2 regions of the Peribacillus sp. FSL M8-0224 genome follow, and region 2 is predicted to be linked to the other one. Evidence: riboswitches for the same ligand, from Rfam matches in the RefSeq annotation. Region 2 holds a riboswitch; the other holds the start of a gene.

The links. A riboswitch is a leader RNA that binds a small molecule or an ion and turns the genes downstream of it on or off. The one in region 2 is predicted to bind FMN.
Region 1: another riboswitch for FMN. It lies ahead of ribE (riboflavin synthase); the one in region 2 lies ahead of MKX49_RS14465 (ECF transporter S component).

The regions. Positions count from the first base shown of each region.
Region 1 is NZ_JBBOOJ010000001.1:136,106-143,522, reverse strand. It holds gene MKX49_RS00665 (DHH family phosphoesterase) at 1-137, opposite strand, end outside; gene ribH (6,7-dimethyl-8-ribityllumazine synthase) at 546-1,016, opposite strand; partial or broken gene ribB (3,4-dihydroxy-2-butanone-4-phosphate synthase) at 1,096-1,734, opposite strand; gene ribE (riboflavin synthase) at 1,753-2,391, opposite strand; FMN riboswitch at 2,538-2,669, opposite strand; gene MKX49_RS00645 (TspO/MBR family protein) at 2,872-3,600, shown strand; gene megL (methionine gamma-lyase) at 3,618-4,793, opposite strand; gene MKX49_RS00635 (DEAD/DEAH box helicase) at 5,020-6,156, opposite strand; gene MKX49_RS00630 (ATP-binding protein) at 6,204-7,417, opposite strand, start outside.
Region 2 is NZ_JBBOOJ010000001.1:3,029,304-3,036,720, reverse strand. It holds gene serA (phosphoglycerate dehydrogenase) at 1-1,262, opposite strand, end outside; FMN riboswitch at 1,584-1,720, shown strand; gene MKX49_RS14465 (ECF transporter S component) at 1,885-2,466, shown strand; gene MKX49_RS14460 (ferredoxin) at 2,593-2,841, opposite strand; gene MKX49_RS14455 (helix-turn-helix domain-containing protein) at 3,132-4,196, shown strand; gene MKX49_RS14450 (RecQ family ATP-dependent DNA helicase) at 4,196-5,701, shown strand; gene MKX49_RS14445 (CPBP family intramembrane glutamic endopeptidase) at 5,691-6,317, shown strand; gene MKX49_RS14440 (LysM peptidoglycan-binding domain-containing protein) at 6,295-7,050, shown strand.

The sequences.
Region 1 (7,417 bases), 2.9 Mb from region 2:
TCAAGAAATGCGCCTACATTCTGATTAAGGCGACCAATTGAATTATAACTAACCACTACATCTTCTCCGAATGCCAGCTTAGCTACAATGCCGCACCCGACTCCATCTAAATCATTATGTGTAAAGAGATGGTACACACAAACCCCTCCTAATAACTAATAAATTTACTTTTCCCTAAAGACATGAATTTCAATTGCAATCTTTACAATTGTAGCATAATCATATCTGCATATTTTATCATGCTTCCATTACGTGACGCTTTTGTTCGGTTTTTTTTCGAGGAATTACCTAATGATTCCTTACTTCCCATAATTTATAACGATAAATAATGAAAAACACATTACTTTGAAATCGAGGTAATTCCATTGAAGGGGTTTCGGTGAGTGTCGAAGAGCCGCAATAACTAATCGATCAATGGCTAGGAACTTTACGAACTTAAGAAGAATTGCCAAATGGTTGAAGAAATTTGACTCAATCAGACCCAAGATCCGGCACATCAAAAAAAGCCGCAGGAATGTTATTTCCTGCGGCTTCCTTATGTGAAATCACTGTTCTATCAATTTTCCAAGGTTGGCCATTTCAATGGCACTAACCGCAGCTTCATAGCCTTTGTTGCCTGATTTTGTTCCAGCACGTTCAATGGCTTGTTCAATATTCTCAGTTGTCAGCAAACCGAAGATAACCGGTACACCTGTTTCCAATGAAACGGAAGCCATGCCTTTAGCTGCTTCATTGCAGACATAATCATAATGTGAAGTAGCACCCCTGATTACCGTTCCAAGACCGATTACCGCATCATATTTACCTGTATTCACAAGTTTCTTAGCAATTAACGGAAGTTCAAAAGCACCTGGGACCCACGCGATGTCAACATCATTCTCATCAACTCCATGACGCTTAAGACCATCCAATGCCCCTCCTAAAAGCTTGCTTGTGATAAACTCATTAAATCTCCCTACCACGATTCCTACTTTCAATCCTGATCCGATTAATTGTGCTTCAATAGTTTTCCCCATGTCCAATTCCTCCTAATTTTTAAAAACAATAATATTTTTTCATGTTAAGATTTCATTCCTTAAAAATCCTTCAAGCTTTCGGGATGTTCAGTTCAAGTTCCTGTTTCCCGATTGGATCATTATGTTGAAGATACCGAATCAAATCGGCTATCGTAATGAACTTCAGGTTGAATTTATCAGCGATGACTTCTAAATCGGATACGCGGGCCATCGACCCATCTTCATTCATGATCTCACAAATGACACCGGCTGGAGCGGCACCGCATAACTTCGCCAAGTCCACCGATGCCTCCGTATGTCCTGCCCTTCTTAATACGCCGCCTTCTTTAGCGACTATCGGAAAAGTGTGACCAGGCCTTTGGAAATCTTCAGCGACCGAATCTTCATTAAGAAGCTCAAGGATGGTCAAGGACCGTTCAAAAGCACTGATTCCTGTAGAGGTGCTTTTATGATCGACGCTTACCGTAAAAGCAGTGCCATGATGATCGGTATTTTCTCCTACCATAGGATGCAGTTTCAATTTTGCTGCCAGTTGTTCAGTGATGGTCGTACAAATCAAACCACGTCCATGAGTCGCCATGAAATTAATCGCTTCCGGAGTCGCCTTTTCGGCCAACACTACAAAATCCCCTTCATTTTCACGGTCTTCATCATCGGATACGATTACTACCTTGCCAGCCTTCAAATCTTCTATTGCTTCTTCAATTGTATGGAACATCATTACACCGCCCTTTTATTAGAATCCATGCTCTGCCAAAAACTCTAAATTCAGTCCTGGTTTTGGATTGCCATTTTTCATTTGATGTATTATATATTTCCCTATCATGTCGTTTTCGATGTTAACGATATCGCCAGCCGCTTTTTGTCCCAATATGGTGTCCTGATGAGTCAATGGAATCAATGAAACCGTCAAAAGGTTCCTTTCGATCCCAAATATCGTCAAGCTTGTTCCATCAATGGCCACGGAACCTTTTGGAATGCAAAAGGCACTAAGCCCTTCTTCCAATTGGATTACATAATATACGGCATTTTCTTTCCGTTCTTTTTTTATGATCGTTCCGGTTCCGTCGATATGACCTGAAACAAAATGACCGCCAAACCTTCCCTGTGCACTCATGGCTCGTTCGAGATTAACAGGTGATCCCAATTTTAACGTCCGGATCGAGGAAGCTTTGACCGTTTCCGGCATCACGTCGACCGTAAATAAACTTTTCGTGAAGGACGTTACCGTTAAGCAGACCCCGTTGACTGAAATACTATCCCCCAGATGCACATCTTCAAGGATTTTTTCAGAACGAATCGATAACTCCATACTGCTTTTTCCTTTTTTCAAGGAATGTACGGTACCGATATCCTCAATGATTCCCGTAAACATGTTTTTCCCCCTTTTATAAAATATAAAAAACCCCTTAGGATGGCCTAAGGGGTTAGCAGGAGAAATGAGTGAAAAAAATTGTATACCTAAAAAGCCTAATATTTTCATTTTCGAAAAATTAGGCATACGTATACACTTGGGTTCCACACGTCCTTCTCCCATCCAGACTGTACTGTCGGCTTTGGAATCTCACCAAATCCTGCCTTTTAACAGGCTCGCGGGCTTAGAATTTCTTCATCACCGCCGGTTGGGATTTTCACCCGACCCCGAAGGACTAAAATAATATGAATCTTTGAATATTTTATCACCATAAAGTGAAGATGTAAAATTTCTAACCTTAAATGGTTCAATTGTTACAGGAACTTCCTATCTTTATGTAAAAATGGTCCCCCATTAACCCCGATGTGCTCCAAAAAGGTTAGGCAGGCTAAATATGTGGAATAGGGTTAGAGGATCAAAATTCAAATAAGGAGGAAGACCATGCTTATTTCCATCATCAACTTGATTTTCTATCTGTTCGTCGTCACGATGAATTTTTTAGCCAATTTCCTGCCATTGAACGGCCAGACATCAGGAGAGATTTCCGATAAACTTAATGTCCTTTTCACTCCTGCCGGATATGTATTTTCCATATGGGGCTTGATCTATTTCCTGCTCGCCATCTGGGTATTCAGGCAGTTTTTAAGTAAACATCAAAACAGCCCTGCTTATAAGGCATCCTTCCCTTGGTTCGCTTTAAGCTGTGTCTTGAATGGAGCTTGGCTTTTAGCTTGGCACTATGAATACTTTTTGTTATCCGTATTCATTATCATTGCTTTGTTGGTTACTTTAATGGTCATTTATACAAACATAAAAAAAGTGGAACACACTACTTTTGACCTATTTCCGTTCTCCGTTTATACAGGCTGGGTAAGTGTCGCAACCATAGCTGACATTTCTTATTACCTAACCTATATCAAATGGGACGGTTTTGGGGTTTCCGAATCAACCTGGACGATCGTCCTGCTGATTGCAGCAACAACCCTGGCCTTTTTCTTTGCAGGTAAAAACCGGGATTGGTGCTATCCTCTCGTATTCGTTTGGGCGTTCATAGGCATCGGGATACGAAATAGCGACGCCTATCCGGTAATCACAGACATTTCTTATATCCTGGCTACCATCACTTTTATCGTATCCATCACCATCTTCATTAAAAATAGAAGGAACTAAATGAGGGATATGGTATCTTAAAATGCTTGTTGAAGATCTTGCCATACATCCTGCCAAGCTTCTAGGCCAACTGAGAGACGGACCAGCTGGTCACTGATGCCCATTTGTTCCCGTGAATCTTCAGGAACGGCAGAGTGCGTCATGGTAGCGGGGTGCTGGATCAATGTTTCGGCATCCCCTAGACTTACGGCAATTTTGATAAGTTTCAATTTATTGAGGAAATCTTGTGCATCCTGTTTTGTGCCATGCAATTCGAAAGAGATAAGGCCGCCACCATGTTTCATCTGTTTTTGCATGATATAATGATCCGGTGAAGCATCATCACCTGGATAATATACCTTTTTCACCTTTGGATGTTTCTTAAGTTCATGAAAGATTGCCATTGCATTGGCCGAATGACGGTCCATCCTGACGGGCAAGGTCTTTAACCCCCGCAATAGTAGCCAGGCGTCGAATGGTGAAATGATTCCACCGATATCTTTCTGTGTAGTCCCAGCTATATGATTCATGAATTCCTTTTTACCGACGACAAGTCCCGCAACGACATCCCCATGCCCGCAAAGATATTTCGTAGCGCTATGAAGGACAATATCACAGCCATATTCAAGCGGTCTCTGTAGGTAGGGCGTCGAAAACGTATTATCGACTACGACCGTCACATTATATTCCTTCGCAATCCTTACCACCATCTGTAAGTCAATCATTTTCATCGTCGGATTGATCGGGGTTTCTACATAGATGCAGGTCGTTTCCGGCCGGATCATTTTCCTAACCTGTTCTTCAGTATCCATTTCACAAAAATCATGAGTGATCCGGTATTTATTTTTCATTAGCTGCAGAAGGCCGAATGTACAACCATATAACCCCTGTGAGCAGAGGATGTGATCATCTGTTTTAGTTAACGCAAAAAGTACTGCTGAAACGGCTGCCATGCCTGAACCGAAAGCAAGGCCAGCTTCCCCGCCTTCCAGTGCGGCAATCTTTTCTTCAAGCACTTGTACCGTTGGATTTCCAAGGCGAGAATAAATATATCCATCTTCGATACCGGCAAAACGCCTCTCCCCTTGCTCGGCATTTTCGAAAGTGAATGTTGAGGTTTGGAATAAAGGTGTTGCCAAGCTTCCCAAATGCTTCTTCGAGTCATATCCTTCATGGATGACTGCCGTTTCAAATTGTTTATACTTTCTTGTCATACCGTCTCCTCCTAACCTATGTCTATTGCTATCATATGTCAAAAACCCATATAAAGGAAGCGTTTTCATTCATGATTATCCCCCATAAATGAACCCTGAATTTAGTAAAAATAAGCTGCATTCTGTTCAGTTGGATTCTACAAGTTGAGCACCTCTTTTAATTTTTAATCCTAACGTGAATTCCAAAAAAAAGGGGACAGCCGCCATGGCCGTCCCTTTTTCCGAATCATTCATCGACTACGATGTTTCCACCATAGAAGGTTACTCTCGTTAATGGAATCTCCAGTTCACGAGCCATTTTTTTCAACTCTCGCTCTTCTCTTTCCGTTACGATTGAAATGACCGTACCATCTGCACCTGCACGCCCAGTTCTACCGGATCTATGGATATATTGTTCGATGTTGTCAGCCATATCAATATGAACGACCGCAGTAAGACCTTTAATATCAAGCCCCCTTGCCGCTACATCTGTTGCTATCAGCATCGGGGACTTTCCGGATCGAAGCTTGCGCAGTGCTTTCTCCCTGTCGACTTTATTGGATTCACCGTGAAGCACGCCCATTTCAATACCTTTATAACTCAGTTTTTCATGTAAGACGCTAAGCTCCGCAATATCATTCAGGAAGGCAAGTGCCTTCACATCTTTAAGTCTTGTGATTTTCTCGAGAATCTTGGACTTTTCCCGTCTCTCAACAACAAAGTAAAGATGGTCCACCTTGGATTCCATTTTTTCATTTTTATCGACCTTGATCATTTCGGGTTCATTCATGAATCCCCGGGCCGCTTTTTCCGTTTCCTCTGGCAGGGTTGCTGAAAATACCATGATTTGCCGATCTTTTAGTGTTGTTTTGATAATATTATTGATCGTTCCCATATGCTCTGGAATGATCAATTGGTCACCTTCATCAAGTACTATCGTCTTAACTTCATGCATCTTCAGTTTCTTTTGGGCAATCAATTCGTAAATCCGTCCCGGTGTTCCAGCAATCACTTGTGGACGCTTCTTCAGTTTGTCCAACTGCCTTTTCACATTAGCACCGCCGATGAATGCTGCACCCGTAATGCCGCTTCCCTCTGACCAAATGCGAATTTCTTCATTGATCTGCATGACCAGTTCTCGTGATGATGCCAGAATCAAAGCCTGGGGCGATTTTTTTTCAGGATCAACCTTTTCCAGCAATGGCAGTAAATATGCCAATGTTTTTCCTGTACCTGTCGGTGATTCGGCCATGATATCCTTTCCCTCGACAATCACGGGGATCGCTTTCGTTTGTATCGGGGTAAGTTGTCCGAATCCGGATTTTTTCCAGGCTTCTTGTATATATGGTTTTCTATCGTTTATTAATGCAGGTAATTCGCTCATATCGTTCTCCTTTAATATAAAACTTTTCCTATCTTTCATAGTACCATTTATTCTTGTCCAGTAGCCAACGGAATACGAATTGTAACCGTCGTCCCTTTGTTTATCTCACTTTCAAAATCCATTTCCCCCTGAAGGCGATGAACGATTTTCCGGCAAATTGCAAGCCCGATCCCTGAACCTTTTTCCTTCGTCGAGTAAAAAGGCTCACCAATCCGTTCAAGGCGCTCAGGCCCCATTCCCATGCCATTATCACTCACGCTGACTACAGCATGTCCATCGATTATTTGCAGAGATATATCAATTTCCCCATTATCTTCAATCGCTTCAATGCTGTTCTTGACGATATTGATTACCAACTGTTTAAGTTCAATTGAATCAGCCATAATATAAATCGGTTCGGCGGTTTTAATCCTTAGCCCCATTTCGATATTATTCAAATTCGTTTCTGCTTTCATCAACGTGAATACCTGTTGTAAACTGTCGGCAAGATCGATCCTGCAGTATGCGACATCCTGTTTCTTTCCGAGAACCAAAAGTTCACTTGAGATAATATTGATTCGGTCAATTTCCTTCAACATGATATCAGAATGCAGCGGGTTCACTTCCTGGGTCATATCCATTAACTGTACGAATCCTTTTAAAGATGTCAGCGGATTCCTTATCTCATGTGCGACGGCCGCAGCCAGATGTCCGATAACAGATAGCTTTTCAGACATGATCATCAATTCCTCTTCGCGCCGCAATTCGGTAATATCCCTAACGATTGCATATACTCCAAGCATTTCCGAGTGGACGATGATCGGTAAAAAGGTTACACGGATAATCCGTTGTTCATCACCGCTATTCTGAATGGTCGTTTCGAATTTTACAGCCTCCCCTTGAAGGGACTGTATAAAGAACTCAGCTACTTTATCACTTTCATTCCAGTTGATGAGATGATTCGCATTCTTGCCTTTCGAATTGTCACTATTATGACCTAACAGTTTTTCGGCTTCCGGGTTTATCGAAACAACATTTCCTTCGAGATTCAGCTCAAGGACACAATCCGGGTTATGCTTGAACAGCGACCGATACTGTTCATCCTTAAGAATGAATTCCTGTTGGGACCTCAACATCTTCCCCGTCCAATACCTGATTATGAAGTATAGGAAAAGCCCGGTTATGAATATGAACATCCACCCTTTGGAATGTTGAAACATTGCATATATTTGAACATCTTCCCTCGCCTGTGTCATAGAGATGTAATCCGTAACGATAATCC
Region 2 (7,417 bases):
TCTCGGTTGTCACCTTTTACTTTAAGGCTGATCAAATTCGAGTAGCCTAAAGAGTCCGTAGAGATTTTTTCGCCAATGGTTATGCCACGCTCTTTTGCGATCAACAAGGCATTCACTTCATTGACTGATGCATCGACTCTTGATCTTAAAAAGCCGGAGATTAGACTTTTTGTAAGAATCGCGGTATCGAAATCCAAAGATTCTCCTGCATATGTAACGGAGATTTCCTGAATTCCTTCATTCATGCACTGGGAAGCAATCGATCCCATTTGCTGAACGAGTTGATGGAATGGCTGTACCTTTTCAAACACTTCTTTAGATATGGCCGGAAGGTTGATTGAACTTGATACTGGATTTCCTTCGAAATAGGTCAATACTTCTTGGGCCACCTGTACGGCGACATTTAATTGGGCTTCTTTCGTAGAAGCGCCTAGATGCGGTGTAGCAATGACGCTATCCAGTTCCAGCAGTTTATGGCCAAGTGGAGGTTCTTCGACGAAAACGTCCAGTGCCGCCCCTGCAACATGCCCTTCAACTAACATTTCATATAAATCATCTTCGTCTAGAATTCCACCACGGGCGCAGTTCAGTACATAAACCCCTTTTTTACAGGTAAGCAGTTTTTCTTTATTAATTAATCCTCTAGTTTCATTCGTTAGTGGTGTATGAACAGTAATGATGTCTGCTTTAGGAAGCAATTCATCCAATGGCAGGGCCGTTACGGACATTTTCTTTGCGCGATCTACAGTCAGGAACGGGTCATAGACAATGACATCCATGCCAAACACTTTAGCACGTTTGGCAATTTCCCCTCCGATGCGTCCAAAGCCAACTATGCCTAATGTTTTACCACGAAGTTCAGTTCCCGTATATGAAGAACGTTTCCACTCCCCATTTTTCAATGAAGCATAAGCTTGCGGAATGTGGCGCAATAATGAAGCCATCATCGCGAATGTATGTTCAGCTGTTGAAATGGTGTTGCCGTCAGGTGCATTAACCACGACAATCCCGCGTTTTGTCGCTGCGGGGATGTCTATGTTATCAACACCGACACCAGCGCGTGCTATAATTTTTAACCGCGGCATACGGTTCATTAAATCTTCCGAAACCTTTGTTGCACTTCTCACAAGAATTGCATCGATCTGATCAAGTTCGTTTGCAGCTTCCTCTACGGTCTTCTGAATGAGATGAATAGTGGATGCCTCTGAAAGCGGTCCGAGTCCTTCTGGTTTAATGGCGTCTGCTACTAAAATCCGATACACGTCTAAACACCTTCCTAAGGAAAAAATTATCTTAAATTTCAGTTAATTTTACAATTGAAATGCTGATAATGTCAATTTGGCTTATCTGAATGAAAGCGCTTAAACAAATGATTTTCATCTGATCATCCGTTTAATGCGGCGATATAAATAGCTTCGTCTTCTTTTGCGAAAAATTTTTGAATTGTCATATTGTAAATCCGCCATTCGTTTTAAGCCGTTCACTGCGACGATCGATATTCATCCTACATGCATCAAATGAGAAAAAATGCTATCAAAAAAAAGGTATTTCAGATATAATGGGAAGTATAAAAAATTTTATAGGTCTATCTTCGGGGCGGGGCGCAATTCCCCACCGGCGGTGATGAAGGAATTTCTACTTCTAAGCCCGCGAGCCTTACAAGGCAGGATTTGGTGTGATTCCAAAGCCGACAGTATAGTCTGGATGGGAGAAGATGGAGGTTCCTTAGTGCGTTTCAACAGTTATTTGCTGAACGTTTGTTTGATGTAACCTTTAATTTATCCCTTTAATTCCATTGGAATTAAAGGTTTTTTATTGAACATCAACATATTTTGGAATCCTAACCTCTTTTTCAGGTAGATCGGAAAAGAAGGAGAGAGAACTATGAAAAAGAACAAAGTGAAAAAAATGGTCTCACTTGCCATGATGGGAAGCATATCGTATTTATTGATGCTTTTAAATTTCCCGTTTCCAGGATTCCCGCCTTTTCTCAATGTTGATTTTAGCGACATACCAGCACTGATGGCGGCATTGATTTTCGGTCCGATGGCTGGAATTCTAGTCGAGTTCATTAAAAACCTATTGGATTTAGTCATGACAGGGACCTTGACTGCTGTGCCTGTGGGGCATATCGCTAACTTTATAGCCGGAATACTGTTTGTCTTGCCGACTTATTATGTATTTCAGAAAATCAATTCAAAAAAAGGAATGACGTTCGCCTTACTTGCGGGAACAGTTTCCATGGCAGTATTCATGAGCGTATTAAACTATTTTGTCTTTTTACCGGCTTATACCTTCTTTATGGGATGGGATGCCATGTCGGCGCCCGAGTCAAGAAAGTTCGTTACGACGGCAATCTTGCCTTTCAACGTGATTAAAGGCGTGCTCATCACATCTGTATTCATGTTGCTGTTCATTAAATTACAGACATGGATCAATAAGCAAACATTATATAAAAATGCTTAATGGCATTGACGATAGATATGAAAAAACAACCGGATATCCATATCCGGTTGTTTTTTTATGCCTGTTTTTTGGTATGTGCATTGGCCAAAAGAAAAAGCCATTCTCGATTGAAAATGGCTTGTACCTTTATTCGAATTTTAGTGCATCTCCGTCAAATGCCTCGTCAGCAACTTTGATGGAATCCGTAGGGCATCCTTCAAATGCATCCATCATGTCGTCTATAAGTACATCTGGAATTTCAACGATACCCTCGTTATCGTCAAGGGTAACAAATGCGATCCCTTCGTCATCATAATCGTATATATCTGGTGCCGCTGCTCCGCAAGCTCCACAAGCTATGCATGTTTCTTTATCCACAATAGTAAATTTAGCCATGAATATAACCCCTCCTAAGTTGATTAACAACTGATAATCTTTTTATTTCAGATTATTATCTCTTTCTTATTGTAAGACCGAATGCCAAACTTTTCAATAGAAATTGTATTGATAATAACTATCATGTAGCTGAATGTCAACGAAAAACATCGAAATAATTAACTTGGTCCTTTCCATGTTTCGTCATTTAGTCACATAATTTCCGTTGTATTCATCAATAATAACGGCGGTTTTTGCAGATTTTTGTTACAATGGGTTTATTGGTTAAATGAAACAAGGATGTGAGTCCCATGAATAATTATCTACAGGCCATCATTCTATATGCGATAAAAAAATTTCAAGGTGAGCGCTCCATTTATGCTATATACCATATGCTGCAGGGTAAGAAATCGTCACAAACCATCCAAGATGCCCACTTATTCGGGTTAACGGATATTTTTGGGACAATACCTCGATTTACCCGTCAGCAATTAAATCAAAACATTGAACATTCGCTTAAGCATGACTTGATCAATTTAACGGATAAACCAGATGCTTATGAAATTAGTTTGCAAGGTGAACGAATGTTGGTCGATTACTTTAAAAATAATCCTTTTCCGGAGTATTTAAATGGTTGGAAGTATCACAATATCACCCCTGTTTTTTGGGGAAGGTTAAACTTACTCATTCAAACCATATCCCATATTGTCCACAATGAAAGACGTTTTTATCCGATACAACGAAATCCCAAAATCCAATTCTTCGTAAAGGAATTTTTACATGCCAATCGTCAGGATCGAGCGTTTATTGCCCAACATCTATATGATGAACTGGTATCCCTTTTAGAAGATCAAAGTGATATGAAACGAGACATTTTCATTTTGAAATTGACCGGGATAAACAGGATTGGACTAACGTTTGAACAGATTGCAAAAAGAAAAAATGCGGAAGAAGAGTATGTTCGCTATACATTCCTTGACTCATTGCATCAAATGCTTGCAGAAATGGAAACGGGTAGTGACTACCCTCTCTTATCCTCATTAACCAATGATTGGAAAAGAAGTGGTAATCCTCATTTGACACAATCTACAAAGACTACTTTACGATACATCCAGGAAGGGAAAAACCTCGGTGAAATAGCTGGTATCCGCAGATTGAAAGTCAACACCATCGAAGATCACCTCGTAGAAATTGTTTTATCGGAAAAAGATTTTCCGATTTCCGATTATGTGTCAATCGAGGATGAGAGGGAAATAACTGAAGCGATTAAGAAACTTGGTACAAAAAAGCTTAAAGCTATCAAGCAGATGGTCGATAATAAACAAATAAGCTTTTTTCAAATAAGACTTGTACTTGCGAAAATAGGTGAGAGATGATGAACATGGAACGAGTCCTCAAAGAAAAATTCGGTTTTGATGAATTTCGTCCTGGACAGAAGGAAGTGGTTGAATCATTGATGTCCGGCCGTCATACATTAGCGATGCTCCCAACCGGGTCAGGTAAATCATTATGTTATCAGCTGCCGGCTTATCTGGTAAATAAGACTGTCATAATTGTATCCCCGTTATTATCTTTAATGCAGGATCAAGCGGATCAGCTGAAGATGAGCGGCGAAAAAAGTGTATTGACCCTCAACTCTTTTTTGACGCTTAATCAAAAAAGGAAAGCTTTCGATAGGTTACATAGTTACCGTTTTATCTTTTTATCTCCTGAAATGCTGAGCATCGATGGTGTGATAAAATCCTTGAAATCCATAGAAATAGGCTTGTTCGTCATAGACGAAGCACACTGCATTTCACAATGGGGGTACGATTTCCGTCCGGATTATTTGAATTTAGGAGAAGTGAGGCGTGAACTGAATGATCCGTTGACGCTTGCCCTGACGGCAACTGCAACCGATGAGGTCCGGAGGGACATCGTTGTTAAACTTAACATTGGGCAGGCCGAGGAAATGGTCTCATCCGTTGATCGTGAAAATATTGCCATTATTATCGAGCGAATGTTCAGCTATGATGAGAAGCTAGCCCGTGTGCTGGAGCTTGTCAGGAAATTTACCGGAAGCGGAATTATTTATTTTTCCTCTAAAAAAGTGGCGGAATCAGTCGCTGGTTTTTTACAGGATAACGGGATCGATAGTGTCAATTATTATCACGGTGGAATGGAGCAGGAACAAAGGATGCTCATTCAGCAGCAATTCATTTCCGGCCAGTTGAAAATCATATGCGCAACAAGCGCTTTTGGAATGGGTGTGAATAAATCGGATGTCAGATATGTTATCCATTTTCATATCCCGTCCACGATGGAAGCATATCTTCAGGAGATTGGCAGGGCGGGGCGAGACCGGAAACAAAGTGTGGCTGTCTTATTATATAGCGAAGGGGATGAAGGGCTTCCCCTTCATTTGATGGAGCAACAGTTGCCTACGGATTCGCAAATCGATGGTGTATGTTCTTTCCTTAATGAATCACAAAAGAATCTGGCGAATTTGACCCCCTCAGAAAAAGAGCAGCTGTCGCAATCCTTTTCGTTGAACGAAATCCAGCTCCGTTTTTTTACCCAGTTTATTATGGGCAATAACCAGGATCAAGTGGCAGAGATGAAAGAGTATTGTCAAAAGAGGAAAACCAGTAATCAAGAAAAGCTGCATAAATTCCTTCACTGGATATATGCACAGGAATGTCGCCGTTCAGGGATACTGGACTATTTTGGAGAAAAGCATCGGGAAGCGAACCCCATCTGCTGTGATATCTGTGGGATGGATGCCGAAAAAATGGCTGATGTATGGCCGGAAGTAAAGGTGGATCCGGCTAATACCTTTTCCACTTGGAAAAAGGAATTGGCTTATATCTTACTAAAGAAGGAAAATGGCAATGAAAAATAAGCAAGCTGAATTAATTAAACAACTTACAGATAAACAGTTGCTATATAATTTGTTTCTTACACAAATTATTCTCTTAACGTTAGCCATCTTTTTAGGTATTATTTTATTTAAAGACCGTTCTGCTTTTTTCGACTTATTTATCTTTGGGGACCTGAACATTTTGCTGATTGGTGTTCCTGCTGGAGTCATTGTCGTGTTAATTGACATATTGCTTATGAAAGTGACACCATCTTCCTATCAGGATGATGGCGGTATTAACGAACGCATTTTCAGTAATTTGTCATACCCGATGATTTTTGTCGTAGCTTTAGTGGTAGCGGTAAGTGAAGAAGTATTATTCCGGGGAGTGCTGCAAACACATTTTGGTTTGCTTCTTACGAGCCTCATTTTTGCAGCCGTTCATTATCGTTACCTTTTTAATTGGTTTTTATTTTTAAATGTATTGGTTTTGAGCTTCTTTATCGGGTTTCTATTTGAAATGACTAATAATATCATCGTGACGATTACGGCCCACTTTTTGATTGACTTTATCCTTGGTATTTTAATCAGGAACAAAAAGCAAAGAGGGTTTAGCAAGAAAGGGGGTGACTTGAATGAGCCGGGTGCAAAAGAATGAAAAAGAAAATGATCAGGCTGGTGAACTTCGTTCGCGAATTGAACGCCAGAAGGCTAAGTCATCATTGCCCAAACGGAGCAAAGTCCATCAGAATAAAAAGAAAAAAAGTAAAGTGAAGATTAAACTTCCAATGATACAATTATTAGCGTTATTTTTCATTTTGCTTCCAATTGGATTTTACAGCCTTTATACATATTTTCAGGATAGGCCTTTACCTGTTACTAAAAGTGACCAAGTCGTCTTAAAAGAGGAAGATATAGAATCGATTCCAACTACAGCAACGGCAGAGGACTTAAAGGAAAAAGAGTCGGCAAAGGCTGAAGCGGAGAAAGAAAAAGAAGAAGCTGAGGCTAAAGCCAAAGCGCAGCAGGAAGAAGCTAAGGAAAAAGCCAAGGCACAGCAAGAAGCTGAGGAAAAAGCCAAGGCACAGCAAGAAGCTGAGGAAAAGGCCAAAGCGCAGCGAGAAGCTGAGGCTAAAGCCAAAGCGCAGCAAGAAGCTGAGGAAAAGGCAAAGAAAGCAGCAGCAGAAAAGAAAAATGTACAAGCCGCTAAACCGGATAAAGAGGGATACAAAGTTGTCTTACATACTGTTCAAGGTGAAGAAACATTATTTCGCATTTCCATGAATTACTACAAATCACAGGAAGGGATTGCTCTGATCAGGGAGTGGAATGGGCTGAATGGCAATGAAATTTCCAAAGGTCAGGTATTGAAAATTCCAATCAAGAAATAATGAAAAGGCACCTTTAGAAAAAATCAAGTTTTTAAATCCTTCTATTTCAAAACAAAAAAGACTTTAGGCAACAGGAGTTCTACCTTAATGTTAAAACAAAGTTGATTGGAGCGGGTGTTCGAGAATCCTGCGGGAAAAGCGCGTCCAAGGGAGACCCCGCAGGCGCAGTGGGGCCGAGGGCGGACCGCCCGCGGAAAGCGAGTGCCTGAAGTGAAAATCAACATTCAAATTTTAAAAACCTAAAAAAGCTGGAGACAAACTCAATTATTATCGAGTTTGTCTCTAGTCTGACCCTGTCTTTATAGGCAGGGTATTTTTAATATTGTTCAACTTGGTTAAGTATGAAAGCAATAGTGACAGGTACATT